Regions from separate parts of the Bacillus sp. JJ1521 genome, predicted to be linked through region 1. Evidence: predicted binding sites of a transcription regulator. Region 1 holds the regulator's gene; the other holds the start of a gene.
What was found. Region 1 encodes CtsR, which represses protease genes until heat stress. Its sites were predicted from a motif close to ATGGTCAATAAAGGTCAAACA; they were not measured.

Region 2: the regulator CtsR is predicted to act here: its motif matches at 1,396-1,416, upstream of clpP (ATP-dependent Clp endopeptidase proteolytic subunit ClpP).

What each region holds. Positions count from the first base shown of each region.
Region 1 is NZ_JBALOX010000087.1:439-7,613, forward strand. Features, by position in the region: gene V7147_RS13100 (MgtC/SapB family protein) at 476-1,177, shown strand; gene V7147_RS13105 (CtsR family transcriptional regulator) at 1,343-1,807, shown strand; gene V7147_RS13110 (UvrB/UvrC motif-containing protein) at 1,837-2,382, shown strand; gene V7147_RS13115 (protein arginine kinase) at 2,386-3,483, shown strand; gene clpC (ATP-dependent protease ATP-binding subunit ClpC) at 3,480-5,933, shown strand; gene radA (DNA repair protein RadA) at 6,012-7,175, shown strand, end outside.
Region 2 is NZ_JBALOX010000161.1:188-6,072, forward strand. Features, by position in the region: partial or broken gene whiA (DNA-binding protein WhiA) at 1-300, shown strand, start outside; gene V7147_RS19720 (HPr family phosphocarrier protein) at 441-698, shown strand; gene clpP (ATP-dependent Clp endopeptidase proteolytic subunit ClpP) at 742-1,335, opposite strand; tRNA gene V7147_RS19730 (tRNA-Arg) at 1,589-1,660, shown strand; gene V7147_RS19735 (hypothetical protein) at 2,016-2,192, opposite strand; gene rpoN (RNA polymerase factor sigma-54) at 2,396-3,700, shown strand; gene V7147_RS19745 (glutaredoxin family protein) at 3,727-3,972, shown strand; gene V7147_RS19750 (sugar-binding transcriptional regulator) at 4,316-5,335, shown strand; gene gap (type I glyceraldehyde-3-phosphate dehydrogenase) at 5,390-5,885, shown strand, end outside.

The sequences.
Region 1 (7,175 bases):
GAAAAATGATATACCCCAAACAGCATTAGCGGTATACCGCCGAGCCGAAACATGAAAAAATGATAAACCGTAACCATTCTAATCGGTATATCGCCCGACCGAAAAACAATAAGTGAAATACCGTAACAACTACCCTTATCATATACCAACAAGCTCAAATTTCCTCCCACCACATATCGACAAAAATACCCATTATCAACACACTTCCCTCTATCGATAAAAAGTCCCAATATCTATGTAAAATTTTACACTCGAAAAATAATCAATATTTTATAGTGGTTTGTTAATGATAAAAATATCAAAGTCCCTAAGGCCGAAATACTATTCTAAAAAAGATAGTCTGTGCAATCATAAACTTTTTAGCCGAATCGTATAATTATAGAACACTAATTTTTTCTTCTTATATTAAAGGGTATTTTAAATTACCCATCGAATAGTTTAGTTACAGGATTTTTAGAAGAGGGGGGATGTGACAATGACACAATTTTTTGCATCGTTCCAAACCCAAGAATTTTTAACGATGTCAATTCGTATTTTTATGGCTGCGTTATTATGTGGGTTAGTTGGATTAGAGAGAGAGGTACATAAACATCCTGCTGGATTCCGTACACATTTACTGGTTGGAGTCGGTTCTTGTTTAATGATGCTGATGTCTATCTATGGGTTTCAGCCTTATTTAGAGATGAGTGCTAATGTCCGCTTTGACCCGGCACGAATTCCTTCATATGTAATTAGTGGGATTGGGTTTTTGGGTGCTGGGACCATTTTAGTGAGAGATGCAACGGTTCGAGGATTAACTACAGCAGCATCGATTTGGGTTGTTGCTGGACTTGGGTTAATAATCGGATTAGGTATGTATGCTCCAGCTATTTTAACAACAATTGTGGTTTTACTCAGTTTAATTTTTCTAAACCGATTTGAGGAATTCTTTTTTAAATCTAGAAAACGAAAAGTTGTTCATATCATTATTAATGAGGATATTTCCTCATTTTCAGCAATTCTAAAATTATTTAAGGATAATGGTTTTCGGGTGAAGGATTTTAATATTAAGTATTCCAAGGAAAAAATGGATAATAATTGTCAGTACACAATAGATGTAGAAGTGGCAAGCAAAAATGAACGAATACGTTTATATGAGGAAATGTCTAAACAGGAAATGGTACAAAAAATTTTTTGATTTCGTGTTTAGAGGGGTACCCGGTTTGGAAAGTATAGGATAGTAAATGCTTTGTAGATGATTGCCAACTTTCAATTTTACATGCGAAACAGTTGAAAAATTAGTGCAGTCATTTTATATTATAATTATAGTCAAATATAGTCAAAGTCAAGGTGAGGTGTGGTCATAATGAGGAATATATCTGATATCATTGAACATTATTTAAAAAGTGTTCTTGATACAAGTGATCGATCAACAGTTGAGATTAAAAGAAGTGAGATTGCCGATAAATTTGAATGTGTCCCATCTCAAATTAATTATGTGATAAATACGAGGTTTACGTTAGAAAGAGGCTATTTGGTGGAAAGCAAAAGAGGGGGCGGAGGATACATTCGGATAATGAGGGTGAAAACAAATGACGACTCTCAACTGATTAATCAGCTCGTACGCCTTATCGATAGACGTATCGCTCAAACAAGTGCCGAGGATGTCATTTTGCGCTTGGTAGAGGAGGAAGTTATCTCGAAAAGAGAGGCGAAGATCATGCTGAGTGTAATTGACCGTTCAGTCTTGTTTATTGAACTTCCACATCGGGATGAATTAAGAGCAAGAATGTTAAAGGCAATGCTTACATCCCTTATGTATAGATAATAAAGGTTAAGAAGTAGGAAGGTGTTATCATGATATGTCAAGAATGTAACCAACGCCCTGCGACATTTCATTTTACGAAGGTTATTAATGGAGAAAAAACAGAGATTCATATTTGTGAACATTGTGCTCAAGAAAAAAGTGAGATGTTCATGTTTCCAGGCACATCTGGCTTTTCAATAGATAACTTATTAGCAGGACTTCTTCAATTTGAGCCACTTACAGGTTCAAAGCAAAATGCATTTCAAAAGAATGAAGTATTACAATGTGAGAATTGTAATATGACTTTTCAACAATTCGCAAAGGTAGGTCGGTTTGGCTGCTCACATTGCTATCCAACCTTTGAAAAACAACTTACCCCAATTCTAAAACGTCTGCATAGCGGCAATACACATCATACAGGGAAAATTCCAAAACGAATCGGAGGCTCCTTCCATATTCGGAAAGAAATCGAACAACTAAAGCAAAAGATGCAGGAATATATTTCTTTAGAGGAATTCGAAAAAGCTGCAGATGTTCGTGACCGCGTTAGAGCATTAGAAAAACAACTGAGTGGTTACAATGAAGGGGAGGTTTAATCAATGTCACTTGAGCATTTTATCAATCAAGCCTTAAGCGCTTGGATGAGTCAAGAAGGTCCTGATTCAGATATTGTCTTAAGTTCACGGATTAGGCTTGCTCGAAATTTAAAAAATGTACCCTTCTCAACGGTTTACTCAAATGAAGAGGCTGAGCAAATTGTAGATGTCTTCCAAAAAGGCTTTGCCGGGGAGCATTTTCCCTCAATTGGAGAATTTGAATTATTAAAAATGATGGAGCTTCAGCCCGTTGAAAAAAGGGTACTGGTTGAAAAGCATTTGATAAGCCCACATTTAGCTGAGAATTCTACATTTGGGGCTTGTCTTTTATCCGAAAATGAAGAAATTAGCATCATGATTAATGAAGAGGACCATATCCGAATACAATGTTTATTCCCAGGGTTGCAATTATCGCAAGCATTAAAGGTTGCAAATAACTTAGATGATTGGATCGAAGAACATGTCGATTACGCATTTGATGAAACAAGGGGATATTTAACAAGTTGCCCAACAAATGTAGGTACTGGACTAAGAGCGTCTGTCATGATGCATCTGCCAGCACTTATCCTTACACATCAAATGGGTCGTATCATTCCAGCGATTAATCAACTGGGTCTTGTTGTAAGAGGAATATATGGTGAAGGCAGTGAGGCGTTAGGAAATATTTTTCAAATATCCAACCAAATCACGCTTGGAAAGACGGAAGAAGATATTGTGGAAGATTTAAAGAGTGTAGTTGCACAATTGATAGCACAAGAGCGCTCTGCACGAGAGGCGCTTGTGAAGACTTCCAACATTCAGTTGGAGGACCGTGTATTTCGTTCATATGGGGTTCTAGCTAATAGTAGGATCATTGAATCGAAGGAAGCAGCTAAGTGTCTATCAGATGTCCGATTAGGTATTGATCTCGGCTATATAAAAGATATATCACGAACCATCCTTAATGAACTCATGGTTTTAACGCAACCTGGATTTTTGCAGGTCTATGCAGGTGGGGCATTAAGGCCGAATGAAAGGGACGTCAGAAGGGCGTCTATTATTAGAGAAAGATTGAAACTAGAAAATAATAAGACTACTGACATGGAGGGTGATGGGCTATGATGTTTGGCAGATTTACTGAGCGTGCACAAAAGGTGTTAGCGCTAGCTCAAGAGGAAGCTGTACGTTTAGGACATAACAATATTGGAACTGAACATGTACTATTAGGTCTTATACGTGAAGGTGAAGGAATCGCTGCAAAGGCTTTGCTTGCACTTGGATTAGGACCTGAAAAAATTCAAAAAGAAGTGGAAGCCCTAATTGGCCGTGGTCAGGAAGGGTCACAGACCATCCATTACACACCTCGTGCAAAAAAGGTAATCGAGTTATCGATGGATGAGGCTCGTAAGCTTGGCCATTCCTATGTTGGAACAGAGCATATCCTACTTGGATTAATTCGTGAAGGCGAGGGTGTCGCTGCAAGAGTATTAAACAATCTTGGAGTAAGTCTTAATAAAGCTCGCCAACAGGTTTTGCAACTATTAGGAAGCAATGAGTCGTCTTCAGGGCATCATGGTGGAGGTTCTGCAAATGCCAATACGCCAACCCTTGATAGCTTAGCACGTGATCTTACGGCGATAGCAAGAGAAGGAAGCCTTGATCCAGTAATTGGGCGTAGCAAAGAGATTCAACGTGTGATTGAAGTACTTAGCCGTCGTACAAAAAACAACCCTGTTTTAATCGGGGAGCCTGGTGTTGGTAAGACTGCCATTGCCGAAGGGTTGGCTCAACAAATTATAAACAATGAGGTTCCAGAAACACTTCGCGATAAGCGTGTGATGACACTTGATATGGGTACTGTTGTAGCAGGTACGAAATACCGTGGAGAATTTGAGGATCGTTTGAAAAAGGTAATGGATGAAATCCGCCAAGCAGGAAATATCATTCTATTCATTGACGAACTTCATACATTAATCGGTGCTGGTGGTGCTGAAGGTGCAATTGATGCATCAAATATTTTGAAACCATCGCTTGCTCGCGGTGAGCTACAATGTATTGGTGCTACAACATTAGATGAATATAGAAAATACATTGAAAAAGATGCAGCCCTGGAGCGTCGTTTCCAACCAATCCAGGTGGATGAACCAACTGTAGAGGAATCCATTTTAATCTTAAAAGGATTGCGTGATCGCTATGAAGCTCATCATAGAGTATCTATCTCTGATGAATCAATCATTCAAGCGGTTAAGCTTTCAGACCGATATATCTCAGATCGCTTTTTACCAGATAAGGCCATTGATTTGATTGATGAGGCTGGTTCAAAGGTTCGCCTTCGCTCGTATACGGCTCCGCCAAATTTAAAGGAGCTTGAGCTAAAACTTGAAGAAGTGCGGAAGGAAAAGGACGCAGCCGTTCAAAGTCAAGAATTTGAAAAAGCTGCTTCATTACGAGATTCTGAGCAACGTCTTCGTGAGCAATTAGAAGAAACGAAGAAAACATGGAAGGAAAAACAGGGTCAAGAGAATTCTGAGGTGACAGTGGATGATATCGCAATGGTCGTTTCAAGCTGGACTGGGGTTCCTGTATCAAAACTAGCACAAACAGAAGCTGATAAATTGCTTAACATGGAAGAAATCCTTCACTCCCGTGTCATTGGTCAGGAGGAAGCTGTAAAAGCAGTTTCTAAGGCTGTGAGACGTTCACGTGCCGGATTAAAAGATCCAAAGCGACCAACAGGATCATTTATTTTCCTGGGACCAACAGGGGTCGGAAAAACAGAATTAGCGCGTGCCTTAGCCGAATCTATTTTTGGTGATGAGGATGCAATGATTCGTGTAGATATGTCAGAGTACATGGAAAAGCATTCTACATCAAGATTAGTAGGTTCACCTCCTGGATATGTAGGCTATGAAGAAGGTGGCCAATTAACGGAAAAGGTTCGCCGTAAGCCATATTCTGTTGTCCTGCTAGATGAAATTGAAAAAGCACACCCAGATGTGTTCAATATTTTACTTCAAGTTCTAGAGGATGGCCGTTTAACAGACTCTAAGGGTCGTACGGTTGATTTTAGAAATACGATTTTAATTATGACTTCAAACGTTGGAGCTAGCACATTGAAGCGAAACAAATATGTCGGCTTTACTCTTGATGACGAGAAGCAGGACTATCGAAACATGAAGGATAAGGTAATGGAAGAGCTCAAGAAAGCATTCCGTCCTGAGTTCCTTAACCGGATCGATGAGACCATAGTCTTCCACTCACTAGAAAAGAAACATTTGAGAGAAATCGTTACGCTAATGGCTGATCAGTTAACAAAACGCCTGCGGGAGCAAGATTTTGAGCTTGTATTAACGGAAAGTGCGAAAGACAGGATTGCCGATGAAGGTTATGATCCAGAATATGGAGCACGTCCATTACGCCGTGCAATTCAAAAGCAAATTGAAGACCGTTTGTCTGAAGAGCTATTACGCGGTAATATAGAAAAAGGAAAGAAAATTGTAATGGATTTTGATAATGGAGAATTCGTGATCCATACAAAAGAAGCCGAAGAAATTAAAGCAACAGTGAAATAAAAAAGCAATTGTAAGAGAGGTATACATCAATAGTGATTCATGTATACCTCTTTTTATCTAAGGAAAGGATTCATGATTATGGCAAAAACAAAAACAAAATTCACCTGTCAATCCTGTGGCTATGAATCACCAAAATGGATGGGGAAATGTCCGGGATGTGGCGCATGGAATTCATTAGTCGAAGAAACATTAAATAAACCATCTAGAAAAGGTGCTTTTGCTCATTCAAGTCCCACTGTTCAGCGCAAGCCTTCACCAATCACTTCTATCGAGTCAGTAAATGAACCTAGAATGTATACAACAAACAAGGAATTTAATCGTGTACTTGGCGGCGGAATCGTCCACGGTTCACTTGTTTTAATTGGTGGTGACCCAGGTATAGGAAAGTCTACCTTGCTGCTGCAAGTATCCTCCCAAATAGCCAATCAAAGCAAAGTTTTATATATTTCCGGAGAAGAATCAGTCAAACAAACGAAGCTAAGATCTGACCGTCTCGGGGTTTCCTCTGATCAATTGTATGTTTTAGCAGAGACCGACCTTGAATTTATTTCCCAGACAATTACCGAGTTAAACCCATCTTTTGTTGTGATTGATTCCATTCAAACTATTTATCACTCGGAAATCACTTCTGCTCCTGGTAGTGTTTCTCAAGTGCGGGAATGTACAGCGGAATTAATGCGGATTGCGAAGACAAATGGGATTGCTATTTTTATTGTAGGTCATGTTACGAAAGAGGGAAATATTGCAGGTCCACGTTTACTCGAGCATATGGTGGATACCGTTCTTTATTTTGAAGGGGAACGTCATCATACGTATCGTATTTTACGTGCTGTAAAAAACCGTTTTGGTTCCACGAATGAAATGGGCATTTTTGAGATGAAAGAAACTGGCCTAGAAGAAGTTGCAAACCCCTCTGAGATCTTTCTTGAGGAGCGTTCTGCGGGTGCTGCAGGATCAACAGTTGTTGCCTCAATGGAGGGGACACGACCAGTTCTTGTCGAAATTCAGGCCCTAATATCACCAACTAGTTTTGGCAATCCACGCCGCATGGCAACAGGAATAGACCATAATCGGGTGTCATTATTAATGGCTGTATTAGAAAAAAGAGCAGGATTTCTCTTGCAAAATCAAGATGCGTATTTAAAGGTCGCAGGTGGTGTGAAGCTAGACGAACCAGCGATTGATTTAGCAGTAGCCTTAAGCATTGCTTCAAGTTTCAGAGATCAGCCGACAAATCCAACA
Region 2 (5,885 bases), on a different contig from region 1:
ATGCGAAATTCAGTGAATCGTCTAGTGAACTGCGAAACGGCAAACTTAAATAAAACAATTGGTGCTTCTATTCGTCAGGTTGAAAATATCCGATACATCGATGAAACAGTTGGGCTTGGCATTTTACCTGATAAATTAAGAGAAATTGCCGAACTTCGCGTTGCCTACCAAGATGTCACTCTAAAAGAGTTGGGCGAAATGGTGACATCAGGGCAGATTAGCAAATCAGGGATTAATCACCGCCTTCGAAAAATTGATGAAATAGCCGACAAGCTTCGTGCTGGTCATATCATCAAGTGAGCACCTTGCTCACAAGAAAGAAAATAAAGCATCATATGAAACCTTTTAGGCTTCATATACGTAATAATAGGAAATTACTTAAATCACTTTTAAAAAAACACAACTTAAGAATTCACACAAATCTGAGGAGGAAGAAAAAAATGGTTGAAAGACATGTTGAGGTTGCATTAAGAACGGGATTACAAGCACGCCCTGCAGCTATGTTTGTCCAGGAAGCAAATAAATTTTCTGCGGACATCTTTTTAGAAAAGGATGGGAAAAAGGTAAACGCAAAAAGCATAATGGGCTTAATGAGTTTAGCGGTTGGCACCGGTGCAACAGTTACCTTAATCGCGGATGGAAACGATGAAGAAGCTGCAGTTGAAGCATTAACTGTATTTGTCCAAAAAGAAGCATAAAAAAATCCTCTCACGACACGATGTGAGAGGATTTTTTTCATTCTTATTTATTGTTATCTTGAGGGTACATAACCTTGTCGATTAATCCATACTCCATTGCACGTTCAGCCGTCATGAAGTTATCGCGATCTGTGTCTCTTTGAAGAACTTCTAATGGTTGACCAGTACGTTCTGATAAAATTTGGTTTAATTTTTCTCGTAAGAAAAGAATACGTTTCGCTGCGATTTCAATTTCAGTAGCTTGCCCTTGAGCACCGCCAAGTGGTTGGTGAATCATAACTTCACTGTTTGGAAGCGCAAAACGCTTGCCTTTTTCACCAGCTGCAAGTAAGAAAGCACCCATAGATGCTGCCATACCGATACAAATAGTAGAAACCTTTGGCTTGATGAACTGCATGGTATCATAGATTGCCATACCAGCTGTGATTGAACCACCTGGGCTATTGATGTATAAAGAAATATCTTTTTCAGGATCCTCAGCTGCTAAGAACAATAACTGAGAAACGATTGAGTTTGCAACATTATCATCAATCGCACTTCCAAGCATGATAATACGGTCTTTTAATAAACGTGAGTAGATGTCATAGGCGCGCTCTCCACGGTTTGTTTGCTCAATAACTGTAGGGATTAAATTCATTTTACTTCCTCCTTGAGAACAAAATTATAAAACTTTGTTATGTATTTCCATCATACAATTAAGGTCAGTAAAGGTCAAACATTTCGCTTTACTAAATTATTCTATTCTACAAACTTTTAGCACATACCTTTTTAGGCATGAAAAAAATTTTTCATACGTATTCCATCTTAACCGATTTGGGGTGTTTTAAACATACATCTTGCAATGAATGGGGTTCTATCTTATAATGATGTGTGCAGTTCTTTCCAGACATGCCCTCGTAGTGTAGTGGATAGCACAAGAGATTCCGGTTCTCTTATCGTGGGTTCGAATCCTGCCGAGGGCGCTACAAAAAAACTGACCAAAGAGAGATCTCTTGGTCAGTTTTTTGCTTCATTGTGGAATCCGTACCCATTTCAGTTTCGGAATGAACAAAACGGAAACTTAAACGGAGTAATCGTACCCATTTCAGTCTCGGAATGAACAAAACGGAAACGCAAACGGAGTAATCGTGCCCATTTCAGTCTTGGAATGAACAAAACGGTAATGCAAACGATGAATTCGTACCCTTTTCGGTCCGAAATCAAACAAAAAGGTAATGCAAAAAGCATTATCGTACCCTTTCCCTACCAAAATCGAACAGAAATGGCACGAAAGCATCATCCTCACCCTAGCTCCACACTATCTCACTCTAGATTCACTTAGTTATCCTTATACCCCAATGTCCCGTCATATACATCCTCGTCAACCGGATTGACGTCCCACATTGTTTGAATGGGATCAAACTCAGATGCAAACTCTTCTTCGTTTTTACCTTTTTTCGCCTCATCTAATGTACCAGTGACCGGGCCAGTGTATATGATTTCATTCTTTTTCAACAATAATCACCTCTTTAAGGTAGATTCTTTCAAAAATTGAATAAAAATGCGTGCTAAAATATAACATTTTCGATACGATAGAAGTAAGATAAAATAAATCATATATCCATTTGATCAAAAAAAGTTGTCAAAACAACGATTAAAAAAGTAAACGCTTCCAAAAGATAAAATCAATTAAAGAAAGGGGGAAACCTTGAGTGAATATGCAAACTGGACTTTTTCAACAACAATCTTTAAAGCTAGTCATGACAAAGGAATTAACGCAGGCTATTACTCTTTTACAATACTCTTCTTTGGATTTGACTAAATTTCTAGAAGAGCAAACGCTAGAAAATCCCCTAATTGATGTAAAACGAACGGATTTTGAACGACCGAAAAAAATGAAGGTAACACGAGATACGTATACAAATCCAATCGATTATATTGGAAAAAAAGAAACAACTTTATATGAGCATTTGCTGACACAACTTTCATATATGAAACTAAACAACACAAAAAGACGGACAATTGAGTATATCATCCAGTTACTTGACGGCAATGGCTACTTGTATTTTCCGGTAGAAGAAATCGCAAGGGATCTCAATACTGATAAAGAAACCATTGAAAAAGCGATTCACTTTATACAAAACATGGACCCAATTGGGGTAGGGGCGAGGTCTTTACAGGAATGTCTTCTCCTGCAATTGAAGGCACTTCCCAACCGAAACAGCTTAGCGGAAATCATCGTACAAGACCATTTTGAACAATTCGCCGAAAAGTCTTGGAAGGAAATTGTTAAAGATCTAAATGTAAAACTTTTTGATATTCAACAAGTCTTTGATTTTATCCAAACACTTCAGCCGAGACCAGGCGCTGCCTTCCATGGTGGTGAAGCACAATACATTGTTCCGGACTTTGATATTCAGGTCGAAAACGGTGTCGTCACAATGAGCATGCAAGACTCGTATCTACCAAAGGTATCGTTGAACCTACAATACTATCAGCATTTTTTAGAAGAAAAGGATTCCAAAACAAAGGCCTATCTTCAGGAAAAAGTGGACCAATGCCAATGGATCATGAGAAGTTTGGAGCAGCGAAAAATGACCCTGCAAAATGTGATGAGTGAAATTATTAACCGCCAAATGGATTTTTTTATAAAAGGTCCAGCACATTTAAAACCGCTGATAATGAGTGATGTTGCGGATACTCTTGAAATTCATGAATCAACAGTGAGCCGCGCCGTTAAGGATAAATTTGTGCAAACTCCATTTGGGATTTTTGAAATGAAGTATTTCTTCTGTCGGAATATCCAAACAACGGGGGAAGCTGATACGTCATCGACACAAGTAAAAAATGTCATGAAACAAATGATTGATGAGGAAAATAAACAAAAGCCTTTGTCAGACCAAGAAATTGTCAGTATACTTGAGGGTGAGCATGGTATTCTTGTTTCTAGACGAACAATTGCAAAATACCGTGACCAATTAAAAATACCGTCCTCAACGAAACGAAAACGGTATAGCAAGTAGATTGGAAGTGTAACAAATTGAAGCGTATTCAAGTAACCATGTATTCAAAGGAAAATTGCTCACTTTGTACGAAAGCGAAAAAGGTGATTGAGGAACTAAGCGAGGATTACCCATTAACTCTTCATGAAATTGATATTTATCAAGATGACGAACTTTTGGAAAAATATCAGATCATGATTCCGGTTATCGAAATCGACGGAAACGAAGTGGAGTATGGGATTATCCATAAAGAAACGATCCAAGATTACTTGAATAAATTAGTGGAAAAATAACGTTTTATAGGGACTGCCTAAAAAATTAGGCAGTTTTCCCCGCATTAACGGGCAGTAAGACCCCCACTTCAAGACTATGTATAATCAATGAAGGGTAAGTGGAATCAACTGCCCGTAAAAGCCCGATTGGTTCAACTAACCATAAAAGAGGGATATAGAAATCCCTCTTTTAAGGAAGTTTCACTTTATTTATTGCTTTCTTTTAAAAGTATTGTTACTATATAAATGTAACACGACGACGATATGAAAATTTAACTGGGTTGTTTTTTTTTACTATAAGTGGGACATAATATGTCACGCCGGGACGAAACGCGTCCCTTATGGTAAAAAGGGGAAATGAAAAATGAGTTCAATCATTGAGGTACAACAAAAATTATTACCTGATTTACTCGAGGTTATGCAAAAGCGCCATGGGATCCTCAAATACATACGACTTATGCAGCCGATAGGAAGAAGGAATCTTTCAACGAGTCTTGGTCATAGTGAACGTGTCCTCCGCGGAGAAGTTGAGTTTTTAAAAAAACAAAACCTAGTGGACTTTAGCACGGCTGGTATGAGCTTGACGAAAGAGGGCGCGGAGCTTTTAAAAGACCTTGAGGATGTAATGAAGGAAGTTTTGGGCTTAAAGGTTTTAGAATCGAAACTTAAGGAGAAGTTAAATATTAAAGAAGTGATTGTCGTTCCAGGCGACAGTGACGCTACTCCTTGGGTGAAAAAAGAAATGGGAAGAGCTTGCGTTTCAAGAATAAAACAAAGGCTTTTTGGAGAAAATATCGTCGCAGTTACTGGTGGTACAACCCTTGTTGAGGTAGCAGAAATGATGACCCCGGATTCGAAAGGGCGAAGCATTTTATTCGTTCCAGCAAGAGGCGGTTTAGGAGAACGAGTAGAAAATCAAGCAAATACCATTTGCGCGAAGATGGCTGAAAAAGCCTCAGGAGATTATCGACTTCTACATGTACCAGATGTTGTGAGCAATGAAGCGTACCATTCATTTGTGGCCGAACCATCGATTCGGGATGTCCTGAATTTGATAAAGTCATCAAGTATGGTCGTCCACGGAATAGGAGACGCTATTACAATGGCAAAGCGTCGCAAGACAGATGAAGAGGATATGAAAAAAATCATTGAATCTCATGCTGTCGCAGAAGCTTTTGGGTATTATTTTGACGAAGATGGGAAAGTCGTCCATCGGGTTCAAACAATTGGCATCCAGCTAGAAGGTTTGAAAGCAATCAATGATGTGATTGCAGTAGCTGGTGGAGCTTCGAAGGCAATCGCCATCAAAGCTTATTTAAAGCAGGCGCCGGATACACTGTTAATTACAGATGAGGGTGCAGCGAAAGAGTTAATAAAGGGGTAACCCTTATATAAAAAAATCTTTATTAGGTTTCACATACAAAAGGAGGAAATCAAAATGGCAGTAAAAGTTGGTATTAATGGTTTTGGACGTATTGGTCGTAACGTATTACGTGCGGCATTAAACAATTCAAATGTTGAGGTAGTAGCAGTAAACGATTTAACTGATGCAAACATGTTAGCACATCTATTAAAGTATGACACTGTTCACGGTGTTCTTAATGCAGAAGTATCTGTAAATGGAAACAACATTGTTGTAGATGGAAAAGAAATCATCGTTAAAGCGGAGCGCGACCCAGCACAATTAGCTTGGGGAGACCTAGGTGTTGAAGTAGTTATCGAATCAACTGGTCGTTTCACTAAGCGTTCTGACGCAGCAAAACACTTAGAAGCTGGTGCTAAGAAAGTTATTATTTCTGCTCCTGCAACTGACGAAGATATCACGATCGTTATGGGTGTTAACCATGATAAATATGATGCAGCAAGCCACAACGTAATTTCAAACGCTTCTTGTACAACAAACTGTTTAGCTCCATATGCAAAAGTTTTACATG